Regions from separate parts of the Mesorhizobium sp. LNHC229A00 genome, predicted to be linked through region 2. Evidence: predicted binding sites of a transcription regulator. Region 2 holds the regulator's gene; each other region holds the start of a gene.
The links. The regulator LexA, encoded in region 2, represses DNA repair genes until DNA is damaged. The targets are predictions, from matches to a motif close to TGTTCNNNNTGTGTTCNG.
Positions count from the first base shown of each region.

Region 1: parE (DNA topoisomerase IV subunit B) is a predicted target of LexA. The motif match lies at 2,293-2,310, and genes of this name have one in related genera.
Region 3: dinB (DNA polymerase IV) is a predicted target of LexA. The motif match lies at 2,330-2,347, and genes of this name have one in related genera.

Region 1 covers NZ_AYWQ01000001.1:615,163-619,332, forward strand. Annotated here, with positions in the region: gene X742_RS166685 (FUSC family protein) at 1-120, opposite strand, end outside; gene parE (DNA topoisomerase IV subunit B) at 165-2,222, opposite strand; gene cpaB (Flp pilus assembly protein CpaB) at 2,461-3,387, shown strand; gene X742_RS166670 (type II and III secretion system protein family protein) at 3,418-4,170, shown strand, end outside.
Region 2 covers NZ_AYWQ01000012.1:199,902-204,071, reverse strand. Annotated here, with positions in the region: partial or broken gene X742_RS01000000170410 (ComEC/Rec2 family competence protein) at 1-1,778, shown strand, start outside; gene lexA (transcriptional repressor LexA) at 1,772-2,515, opposite strand; gene X742_RS147740 (GntR family transcriptional regulator) at 2,923-3,693, opposite strand; gene X742_RS147745 (ABC transporter substrate-binding protein) at 3,843-4,170, shown strand, end outside.
Region 3 covers NZ_AYWQ01000014.1:22,571-26,740, reverse strand. Annotated here, with positions in the region: gene X742_RS1000000172895 (NmrA family NAD(P)-binding protein) at 1-69, opposite strand, end outside; gene X742_RS146590 (dihydrofolate reductase family protein) at 192-779, opposite strand; gene X742_RS146595 (NmrA family NAD(P)-binding protein) at 817-1,695, opposite strand; gene X742_RS06735 (helix-turn-helix domain-containing protein) at 1,806-2,222, shown strand; gene dinB (DNA polymerase IV) at 2,380-3,627, shown strand; gene X742_RS0137855 (hypothetical protein) at 3,689-4,078, opposite strand; gene X742_RS1000000174165 (hypothetical protein) at 4,128-4,170, shown strand, end outside.

The sequences.
Region 1 (4,170 bases), on a different contig from region 2:
CAGCAATGCGATCATGCCGGCCGAAACGGTGCGGAGCGCAAAAATCCAGTCAGAGCGTGTCGGTTGCGTCAGCCCGGCCAGGCTCGTCTCGAAATAGGTCTTCAGCCGCGGCCAGGTCACATGCTGGTCTCCATGTCAGGAATGCAAGCTAAACGCGCCAGCGGCTAGATATCCAGCACTTCCGTCTCGGCGAATTCGGCGCGTTCCTGGATGAAGCGGAAACGGGCTTCGGGCTTGGTGCCCATCAGCTCATCGACCCTGTCCTTGGTGGCGGAATCGATTTCGTTCACATCAACCCTGAGCAAGGTACGCTTCCTTGGGTCCATGGTGGTTTCCTTGAGCTGCGCGGCCATCATTTCGCCCAGGCCCTTGAAGCGGCCAAGCTCGACCTTGCCGCGGCCGGTGAACTCGGTGCGCAGAAGCTCATCCTTGTGGGCGTCGTCGCGGGCATAGGCGACCTTGCCGCCTTGCCTGATCGAGTAAAGCGGCGGCACCGCCAGGTAGAGATGGCCGCCGCGCACCAGCGCCGGCATCTCCTGGTAAAAGAAGGTGATCAGCAGCGAAGCGATGTGGGCGCCGTCGACATCGGCATCGGTCATGATGATGACGCGGTCGTAGCGCAAATCCTCGTCACGGTATTTTGACCGCGTGCCGCAGCCGAGCGCCTGGATCAGGTCCGATATCTGTTGGTTGGCGGCAAGCTTGTCATTGCCGGCGCTGGCGACATTGAGGATTTTTCCACGCAGCGGCAACACGGCCTGGCTGGCACGGTCGCGTGCCTGCTTGGCCGAGCCGCCGGCGGAATCACCTTCGACGATGAAGAGTTCGGCACCAGCCGCCGCGTTCTGCGTGCAGTCGGCGAGCTTGCCCGGCAAGCGCAGCTTGCGCACCGCGCTCTTGCGCGACACTTCCTTTTCCTGGCGGCGGCGCACGCGTTCGTCGGCGCGCGCGATCACCCAGTCGAGCAGCTTCGAGGCTTCCTGCGGATTATCGGCCAGCCAATGGTCGAACGGGTCGCGGATCGCGGTCTCGACGATGCGTATCGCTTCGATCGTCGCCAGCCTGTCCTTGGTCTGGCCGACGAATTCCGGCTCGCGGATGAACACCGACAGCATGCCGGCGGCCGAGATCATGACGTCTTCCGACGTGACGATCGAGGCGCGCTTGTTGCCGACGAGGTCGGCATAGGCGCGCAGGCCGCGCGTCAGCACGTTTCGGAAGCCGGCTTCGTGGGTGCCGCCTTCACCGGTCGGGATGGTGTTGCAGTAGGAATTGATGAAGCCGTCGCCACCGAACCAGGTCACCGCCCATTCCAGCGAGCCATGGCCGCCTTGCTTGTCGCTCTTGCCGGCGAAGATTTCGCGCGTCACCTGGAAGTCGTCGCCGAGCGACGCCTTCAGATAATCCTTGAGGCCGCCTGGGAAATGGAATTCCGCCTTGGCCGGTGTCTGATCCTTTTCCTTGATCAGGGAGGGATCGCAGGTCCAGCGGATCTCGACGCCGCCAAACAGGTAAGCCTTCGAACGCGTCATGCGGTAGAGACGCGCCGGCTCGAAGGCCGCCCCCTTGCCGAATATCTGCTCATCGGGGTGGAAGCGGATTTTTGTGCCGCGCCGGTTGTGAACTTCGCCGAGTTGCTCCAGTCCGGTCACCGGGACGCCGCGCGAAAAGCGTTGGCGATAGAGCTGGCGGCCCCGCGCGACCTCGACCTCGAGATGATCCGACAGGGCGTTGACGACGGAGACGCCAACGCCGTGGAGGCCGCCTGATGTCTCGTAGACCTTGGAGTCGAACTTGCCGCCCGAATGCAGCGTCGTCATGATGACTTCGAGCGCCGGCTTCTTGAATTTTGGGTGCATGTCGACCGGAATGCCGCGGCCATTGTCCGTGACTGTGAGATGGCCGTCGGCGGAGAGTTCGACATCGATGAAGGTGGCATGGCCGGCAACCGCTTCGTCCATCGAATTGTCGATGACCTCGGCGAAGAGATGGTGCATCGCCTTGTCGTCGGTGCCGCCAATATACATGCCTGGCCGGCGGCGCACCGGCTCAAGGCCCTCAAGCACCTCGATGTCGGCGGCGCTGTAGCCCTCGCTGCCATCCTTGGTTGCGGCTGGGCGCCTGGCGGCCGCCTGCACCAGCGGATCCGCCGGGCGCGCCGGCGTGCGAACCGGCTGCGGCTGTTTCTCCAGATTGCCGAAAAGATCGTTGTTGTCGTCCATGCCTGCCATAGAGTCCAAGCTGCGAATCACCCCGTCGATACTGCCACGCTTTTCAGCGCCAAGCGACGGAGGTTCCTGTTACGTTCGGGGATTTAACTGCTCTTACCCTAAAACCATTCGATAACCAAGCGGGCGGAAATAGCTCAAATGCCGCCGCGCAATATTCCTGATTCTTTAACAATGCCGCCTAGCGTGAGCCCAACATAACAAGAAACGACCGGCATCAGGGGTTTTCGGCGTGAGGGGCAAGGCCATAACGATGATCGGCATCGCCGCCGTTTTCGGGGCGATCTCGATCTTTGTCGCGGATTTCTGGGTCAAGAGCCAGGCCAAGGCCGATGCCCAGGAGAAAACGGCCTCGATCGCTGCTCCGGCCGCGCCCAGGATCGAGTTCAAGACCATCGTGGTGGCGAACGCGCCATTGCGCTACGGCATGGAACTCGACCGCGCCAAGCTCAGCGAAATCCCGTGGCCGCAGGATTCCCTTCCGCAGGGCGCCTTTGCCACCATCGATGGATTGCTTGGCGAAGGCGGCCGGGTCGCGCTGTCGCCGATCGAGATCAACGAGCCGGTGCTGCTCACCAAGCTGTCGGGACCGAACGGCCGCGCGACGCTGTCCAACATGCTGACGCCCGGAATGCGCGCGGTCACCATCCGCACCGACGAGATCGCCGGCGTCGGTGGCTTCGTCACGCCGGGCGACCGGGTCGATGTCGTGCTGACCCGCGACGCCGGCGAAATCCAGGAAGTCGCCAAGAACGCGCAAGGGGCTGCCGGTTCGACCATCACCTCGGAGATCGTCGTTGCCGACGCCAAGGTGCTCAGCGTCGGGCAGGGCGCCGACGAGCGCCAGACAACGCCGCAGGTGGCCAATTCCGTGACCCTCGAGGTGACGAGCGACGGCGCGCAGAAAGTGGCGCTTGCCCGTACCGTCGGAACGCTGTCGCTGTCGCTTCGCTCCGCCAGCGAAGGCGGCGATGGCAAGAACGGCGTCACCACCATCTCTTCCTTCGGCGGATCCGTCGCTTCCAAGACACAGGCCGTGGCCGGCTCTTTGTTCGATGCCATAGCGAAGGAGCCGGAGAAGCCGAAATTCAAGACGATCATCGTGACGCGCGGCACGCAGGCCGAGGAATATCAGGTTCCAACGCGGGACCAGAAGTAAAGACCGGTGGGGACCGGGCGGGACGGGACAATGTTGATGCGTACCCTATATCGAATGACGGCTCGGTCGCGCTTCGTGCGCGCCCTGGCAACGGCGTTTGCCCTGGCTGCGAGCGGCGTGCTCGCCTTGCCCGGAGCGGCAAAGGCGGACAACGACATCGTCTATGTCTCGTCGACGAAGAATGCGTCGATCAAGGTTGCCAAGGGCAAGCCCAAGACGATCATGACGAGCGCCGCCTTCTACCAGATCGTCATCGGCGATCCCGAAATCGCGAACGTCAACCCGCTGACCGACAAATCCTTCTATGTCCTGGGCAACAATCTCGGCACCACCGGCATTGCGCTGTTCGACCAGAACAAGCAGCTCGTCGGCACCGTGGACATCGAGGTGACGCTCGACACCGACCAATTGGCGAACACAATCCGTGCCAGTGTGCCGGACGCCAAGATCAAGGTCGGCTCGGCCAACGGCCGTGTCGTGCTGTCGGGTGAGGCGGATGACGCCGTTGCGGCGGATAAGGCAAGCAAGATCGCCAGCCGCTTTTCCGGCAATGAGGAAGTGATCAACTCGGTCAATATCTCGTCGTCGCAGCAGGTTCAGCTCAATGTCCGGTTCGTCGAGATCAACCGCCAGGCAGGGCAGGACTTGGGCGCGAAATACAGCGCCAATTTCGCCTACGGCTTCGGCGGTCGCGACGTTTCACTGGATCCGGGCACGGTGCCAGCGGCGGGGAACGGCGAGATCATCGGCCGACTGCTGTCGAACGGCGTCTCGATCGACATT
Region 2 (4,170 bases):
GCCGGCTCGCTCATCACAGGCTACGCCAAACTGTTGCCGCCGACCGGCCCGGTCCGGCCGGACAGTTACGACTTCTCTTTCGACAGTTATTTCGCCGGCATCGGCGGCAGCGGCTTCTTCCTCGGCAATCCGACGGTTGTTTCCCCCGCTGACGGTGAGATGCCGCTATCGGCTCGCCTTTTCTCAGGCATTGAAAATGCCCGCGAAGCCATCGCCGACCACATCAGGGGCAGCGTCGGCGGCGCTGAAGGCGAGATCGCGGCGGCGCTGATCGTCGGCGTGCGCGCCGGCATACCCGATGAAATCAATGAAGCGATGCGGCGTACCGGCATCTATCACATCATCTCTATTTCGGGACTGCATATGGCGCTTGTGGCCGGCACCATCATGGGTCTGCTGCGTGGTGCCTTCGCACTGTTACCAGACTTTTCCGCGCGCCGGCCGGTGAAGAAATACGCCGCCGCCGCCGCACTGTTCTCGATCGCCGCCTATCTCATGATTTCCGGTGTCGTCGTTGCGGCCGAACGCAGCTTCATCATGTTGGCGGTGATGCTGATTGCCGTCTTCTTCGATCGCGCTGCGCTGACCATGCGCAATCTGGCGATCTCGGCGATCGCCGTCATCCTGGTCTCGCCGCACGAGGTCGTCGGCCCAAGCTTTCAGATGTCGTTCGCCGCGACCGCGGCCCTGGTTGGCGCTTATGCCGGCTGGGCCGATCACCGTGCGGGAAAGACCAGGCCACCGCCGCCAAAGCGATCCTGCCCGGGCTCCTGACGCGAAAATTCCTGCTGGCGACAGGTGGATTGGCCATGACGTCGATTATCGCCGGCAGCGCCACGGCACTGTTTGCCATCTGGCATTTCCAGCGGGTATCGCCCCTCAGCCTGTTCGCCAATCTGGCCGTGATGCCGATCGTGTCGGTCGTGATGTTCCTGGCCGTCGCTAGCGCGCTGCTGATGCCATTCGGACTGGATTGGCCGGCTCTCTACCTCATGGGCAAGGGCCTGACGGCGATGATCGCCGTGTCGGCGTGGATATCGGAGCGCTCTCCGGTCGACGGAGTCGGGCTGATTTCGCAGCAATCCGTGCTGCTGGTCACCGTCGCGCTGGTTATCGCGACGATGGCGACGACCTGGCTGCGGCTCGCGGCGCTGCCATTCGCGCTCGCCGGCCTGTTGACTGTGTCGCACACGCGCGCGCCCGATGTGCTGATCTCGGAAGATGCGCGGCTGGTAGCGCTGCCGATCGGCAATGGCGAACTGGCCGTCAACCGGGAACGTCCGAACGAATTCGCAACCGACAACTGGAAGCGCGCTCTGATCTCCGAAACAATCGTCAAACCGGAAATGTTCGACAAGACAGACGGGCAATTCGACGTTGCCAGTCCCGCCGACCTGCCGCCGGGATCGCCCTTCTACTGCCGCGAAGGCCTGTGCCTTGCCAGGCACCCTTCCGGCGCGATCATTGCTTATGTCGAGGACCGCAAGACCACCTGGAAAGCCTGCGCTTTCGCTGACCTGATCATCGTGAACGACGCGACCGCCTATGACACCTGCCACAATCCGCTGGTTCTCGTCGTCACCAAACGGCAGCTCGCCCGCAAGGGAAGCGCTGCCGTCTTCTTCAATCCCCAGTCGGCCACGACCCGGGCCGGGATCGAATTCGCCGTCGACGGACCATACCGACCCTGGCACGAACAGCGAAAATTCTCACGCGAGGCGAGGGGGCTGCCGCCGTACAAAAAACCCGACAAGCCCGATGGAAAGCCGGCTCAGTAGCGCCTGATCAACCCGACCAGCTTGCCTTGTACCTTGACCCTGTCCGGCCCGAAAATGCGTGTTTCGTAGGCTGGATTGGCAGCCTCAAGCGCGATCGAAGCGCCTTTGCGGCGGAACCGCTTCAGCGTCGCTTCCTCCTCGTCGACCAGTGCCACGATAATTTCGCCCGGGCTTGCCGTGTCGGCATTGCGGATAATGACCGTGTCCCCATCGAAGATACCAGCCTCGATCATCGAGTCGCCCTTGACCTCCAGCGCATAATGCTCGCCGCCCATGATCATGTCCGGCGGCACCGAGATCGAATGCGTCTGATGCTGGATTGCATCGATCGGCACACCGGCGGCGATACGGCCCATGACCGGGATGGACACGGCTGAAACCGCATCGTCGTCGTTGCCGGCCGCGGGCAGGCGCGAAGGCGCAGCGGCCGGCCTGATCTGGCGTCCGAGACTGCCTTGGCCAAGGCTGCCTTGGATGACACTTGGCGAGAACTTCTTTGCCGCATTGAGGCCCGGCGCGATCGAGTCCGGCAGCCGAAGCACTTCCAGCGCGCGCGCCCGATTGGGTAGCCGGCGAATGAAGCCGCGCTCCTCCAGCGCCGTGATCAGGCGATGGATCCCCGACTTGGAGGCAAGATCGAGTGCTTCCTTCATCTCGTCGAAGGAAGGCGGTATCCCGCTTTCCTTGAGCCGTTCGTGGATGAACATCAACAGTTCATGTTGCTTGCGTGTCAGCATGGCGGCCCCCAAGACATTGAACGAAAGGTTGAACCAGAATCGAAAAAACAAACCCAGAACAAACACTATCTGTTCCAGTTGTGTTCTGCAACCGTTTAAAGTTTAATGAATTTGTTAAGGGGTCTGAAGTTTTTTGCCCCCAACGGCGTCAGCAACTGGTCCTTTCCGCGATCGGCAGGCACATTGAAATCGTTTGGTTAATGGCCTGTGGCCTATCCGCCGATGGAGCTGGCATCAGCCATCTGGAAGGCTTCTTCCCAGGGGTACCGTATATTTCATGGATTCATTATTCGCGGAACGAAACGAAACCAAAATGCCAACCATTGGTAGCTCCGGGCGGCCATGGACCCGGGCGTTCGGCGCACTCCGGCCAGCGCGTGCGAATAGGCGTCGCGGAAGCGCTGAAGTTATCCCGACCCCTTCAAGCTGCCGGCGCGGGCGGCGTATCTGGTCGCGCCGCTGTCTTCGCTATGAACATAGACGTGCAGTGTGTAGCCGATATGCGCCGTCATCAACGCCTTGGCCCGTTCGACGTCACGATCGAGTGCCGCTTCCATGATCGCAGTATGGTGTTCGATCGCGATCGCTTCGCACAACGCCTCCATTGCCTGTTCATAGCCGTCCTTGAGGCCGGCCGCGGCCCGCAATGTCGGCGCCAGACCAAGAAAGCGATGATGCCGGCGCAACTGATCCGAGATTGTCGAGCGGAACCGCAACAGCCAGTCGCATGTGGCGGCGCTCAGCAGCGCCGCATGGAAAGCCTCGTGGTTCTCATCCCATCTGTCGACGGCCGTGTCGGAGGGATCGTCGACCGCCGTCTTGCAACGCGAGAGCCGGTAGTGGGCAGTGACTACGGCATCCTCCCACTCCCTGCCGCCTTTTTCCATCGATTCGAGGAACAGGGGTATCTCGACCACCATCCTGGCGCGTGCCAGATCCTCCAGCTCGGCCCGCGACACCGGAGCCACGGCAAAACCACGATTGCTGATGGCGGTGACCAAGCGTTCGGCCTCGAGCCGCGACAGGGCTTCGCGCAACGGTGTCCAACCGACGCCATATGTGCCGCGCAGCGCACTCAGTTTGAGCGGGGCGCCGGGCATGAGGCGCGTGGTCAGGATGTCGCGCCGCAACAGCTGATAGGCGGCTTCCGTTTTTGTGGAACTCGTCTCATCCCGCATCGTGATCAATCCGTCGTCTGGCTAAAAGTATATATGATACTGGGTTACTACCACAATTATATATAATGTTTGACACAGACCGGCGGACTGACCATGATCGCGGAGCAGCCGCGTTTCCAAGCGGCCCTGATCAAATCTGGGAGGAAATGATGTTAAAGTCGAAATCCGCTTGGTTGTCGGGTTTGGCCCTGGCAGGCGCATTGATGGTCAGCGCCGGCAGTGCCGCGGCCGATCAGATCCGTATCGGCATTGCCAATTTCGGCGAGCATCCGCAATTGAACGCCGCCATAGCCGGCTTCAAGAAGGCGCTGACGGATAACGGCTTCGTCGAGGGCAAGGACGTCGTCTACACGGAGAGCCACACCAATTTCGATGCGTCGCTGGTGCCGCAGATGATCGCCAAGCTGCAGGCCGAGCAGCCCAAGCTGATCTACACCATCACCACGCCGGTCTCGCAGATCGCCAAGAAAGCGCTCG
Region 3 (4,170 bases), on a different contig from region 2:
CCTCTGCCGCGCGAACTCGCGCACGATTGCCATGCCGTTCAGGCCGGTGGCGCCTGTCACCAGGATCATCTGTCTCTCCATTCAGAATTGATGCGGCCGCCCTTCCGGCGACCCACCTAGAAGACGAAGAGAAGCGGGCAAAGGATTCCGGCCAAATGTCTTTTACCGGCGTGCGGCCCGCACGCCCGCGATCAACCTGCCGGCGCGTAGCGGCTGACCACCATGCCGCAGGCATAAGCCTTCGAACCAAGCAGAAGCAGGTTTTGGAACCCGCCTTGGTCGAAAATGCGGCGGCCGGCGCCCAGCACGGCCGGATTGACGAACAGCTGGAACTCGTCGATCAATCCGGCCGCGATCAGCGCCGACGCAAAGCCAGCCCCGCCGAAGACGGCCATGTCGCCGCCCTCACCCGCCTTCAATGCGTTGACCTCGCGCGGCAGGTCGCCGCTCACCACCGTCGTGCGCTCCCATCGCGAGGTCTCGAGCCTGTCGCTCGGCACCACCTTGCGCGCGTCGACGATGCGCTGGGCGAAGGCATAAAACGAATCGGCCGGATATTTGCTCGCCGCATGGCCCCAATGGGCGAGATAACCTTCCTCAGCCATCTTGCGGCTGAGCAGCACGGTGTCGATGCCGGCAAACACGGCGTTGAAATCACGCTTCAGCTCCTCGTCCCACCCGATGTCGTCGCCCCATCCCCAGAGTTGCCAGGGATGGTCGGCATCGCCGCCGACGAAACCGTCGACCGACATCTGCATCTGAAGGATCAGCTTTTTCATGGGGTTCTCCTCGTTTCCGGATTCCAGTCAGGAAGGATCACGCCGCGTTTTGCGAACGGGCAAAGGCTTGTGCCCAGCTTTCGAAAGTGGTCGGCGTGGCGTTGCGGATTGACGGTGCCTCAAGCGCCCAGCGTTCACCCTTGTTGAAACTCGCCGCCGTTTCGCCGAGCGCATCGGCAAAGCTCGGTGACAGGCCGCTGGCGATCATCCCGGCGCGCGCCTCAGTGAATGGGGCCGCCTTGTAAGCGACCTGCCTCCCCATCGCGCTGCCAAGGATCGCGGTGGCCTGCTCGAAGGCATAGTAGCCGCCGCCATGCAATTCGATGATCCGCTCGCTTGGAAAACGCGTGGCGTCCAGCAGGGCGGCGGCGCGCTGGCCGACATCGCTGGCAGCAATCAAAGGCATCGGCGGATCGCCCCGGAACGGCGTCATGAAGATGCCGGAAGCGGCCTGCTGGACAAAGCCCATGCCCTTGGCGAAGTTCTCCATGAAGAATGAGGCGCGCAAAAACACCAGTTCGTGGAGGCCGAGCGCCGCCAGCCGTTCCTCCATCAAGGCGGCGCCGAGCGAAGTTCCCATCCTGAGATGGGCGTTGAGGCCGCTGAGCAGCACGACGCGGCGCACGCCTGACTTCGCGATCGCCGCCGCCAGCCGCGCACCGACTTCATCCTCGAAGCGATGAAGATCCGGCGCCGTGATGTCGAACGGAATCATTACATAGGCGCTGTCGGCACCGGAAAAGGCGGTGGCGAGCGCGTCGCTATCGTCAAGCGCCACACCCAGGCTGCGCGCCACGCCGCGCACAATATGCCCCCGCCCGGTCAGGACCTGGGCGACTGCCTTGCCAACCTCGTTGGTAGCCCCGACGACCACGACGGTTCTTGGTGTGCTGATTTTCCCGATGGCCTGGCTCATGACGTCCTCCTGCTGGCCAAGTTGCGATCTAACGATTTACTTTTGGAAGCATTTGACTGATGGAAAGAATGATGTCAACAGTAAAGTGATTTAAAAATGGAACCATAGAGATGTCAACGCGTGAAAGATCCGGCTGCCCCATCAACCTGTCGCTGGAACTGCTCGGCGATCGCTGGACGTTGCTCATCATCCGCGACCTGGTCTTCGCCGGCAAAAAGCATTTTCGCGAGTTCCTGCAATCCGATGAAGGCATCTCCTCGCGCACATTGGCCGAGCGGCTGCAGACGCTGCAAGACGAAGGCATCCTCACCCGCAGCGACGACCCCAGCCACGGGCTGAAGGCGATCTATCGGCTGACCGAAGCCGGCATCGATCTCCTGCCGGTGCTGGCGACGCTTGGCGCCTGGGGCAGCAAGCACCGCAAGTCCGACGACAAGCTCGCCCGTATCGCAGACGAACTGTCGGCCGGCGGCGGGCCGGCGCTGGAACGGATGAAGGCGGCACTGCGGGCGGAGCATGTTGTCTAGGAAGTGCGCTGCCTCCCTCTTCCTGTGGAGAAGCAGGAGCTTTGCGCGCCTCGGTTATTCCTAAAGAGCACCGATGCGCCAAAGATCAATTGACAATGATCTCTATTTGTTCACTATATGTTCCTATCTATCAGCAATCGCGGATGAGCGGAACAGGATGGAAACGACGGCCACCATCCTGCATGCCGATCTCGACGCCTTCTATGCCTCGGTCGAGCAACTGCTCGATCCGACGCTGCGCGGCAAGCCGATCGCGGTCGGCGGCGGCGTGGTGCTCGCCGCCTCTTACGAAGCGCGCGCCTTTGGCGTCCGCGGCGGCATGCCGGGGCGCAAGGCGCGCGAGCTTTGCCCGCAATTGATCTTCGTCGGCGGAAATTTCAGCCACTACCAGCGGCTGGGCGACGCGGCGATCAAGGTGCTCGACGATTTCACGCCGGTGGTCGAACGCATCTCCATCGACGAGGCCTTCGCCGATGTCGCCGGCTGCACGCATCTGTTCGGCTCCCCGCGGGAAATCGCGACCACGATCCGCGGCCGTGTGCGGGCCGAACTCGGCCTGCCGATCTCGATCGGCGTGGCGCGCACCAAGCATCTGGCCAAGATCGCCTCGCAAGTCGCCAAGCCCGACGGGCTGGTGGTGGTCGAGCCCGGCACCGAGCTTGCCTTCCTGCATGATTTGCCGGTCTCGCTGATGTGGGGCGTCGGCCCGGCCACCAGGGCGCGCTTGGCCGAGATCGGCGTCGAGACCATCGGCGAGTTGGCCCGGACCCACAGCGGCGCCCTAGCCCGGCTGCTTGGCCCCGCCGCCGGCGAAAAGCTCGCGGCCCTGTCACGGAACCGCGATCCGCGCAAACTGGAGACGAAGCGCCGGGCGCACTCGGCCGGCGCGCAATCGGCCCTCGGGCAAAAGCCGGCCGTGGCCCGGGTGATCGTGCCGACACTGCTGCATCTGGCCGACCGCGTCGCCAGCCGGTTGCGCGCCAGGAACCGCCCCGGCCGCACGGTAACGGTGCGCGTGCGCTTTGCCGATCTCAGCGCCGTCACGCGCTCGATCACGCTGGAACAGCCGATCTCGGCGACCGCCACTCTGGCCGAGATCGCAGGGGATTTGGTGCGCGGCGTGCTCGCCGAGCATCCCCGGGAGAAAACGATCTCTCTGCTGGCGATCTCGGTCTCGCACCTGGAGGAGAGCGCCGAACTGCAGCTCGACCTGCCACTCGGCCTCGCCGACGAGAGGCGCCGCCCGGGCAGCCAAAAAGGCCTCGCGCGCTTCGGCGCCGACCGCGCCATCGATAAGATCCGCCAGCGTTTCGGCAAACAGGCGGTCGGCTACGGTACGGTGGCCCTGGAAGCGGCCCGCTCGGTGCCCGACGCATTCAGGGAACTGGCGGAAAAGGAGCTTTGACCGGAGAAAGGGACTGTCCCCGGCGGCGCGTCAACCGACACCATGCCGCGCTTCGCCGCTGTCAGGCCGACGCTGCACCGACCCCATAGAGTTGCCCGCCTCCCGGCACGGCGCCTGTTTCGGTCCCGCCGCGCTCTGTAAACACAAGGCCGGAGCCCGGCACGAGGTCGCGGATTGTGCGCGACGTAATGATCTCGCCTGGCGAGGCTTGGCCGAGCATCAGCACTGCTTGGTCGATGGCGGTGCCGGTTAAATCACCGTCTTCCCTTTCGCACTCGCCAATATGCACCGCGGCACGGACGGCGAGGCCAGAAGGCTTCAAACTGTCGCGGATCGCCATGGCGCATTGGATCGCCCGCGTCGGACGCTGGAAGGCAGCGAGCAGGCCATTCGCGTCGCGCCGGATCTCCCTGCCCTGCGCCAGCTGCACTTGATCGCAGATCGCGTCCACATATCTCCGCCTCAAATCCAGGCCATCTGCGGAGGCAGATGGCGAGGTGATGTCCACGCAGAGAATGGTGACCAGCACACGCTCGCCGGGTG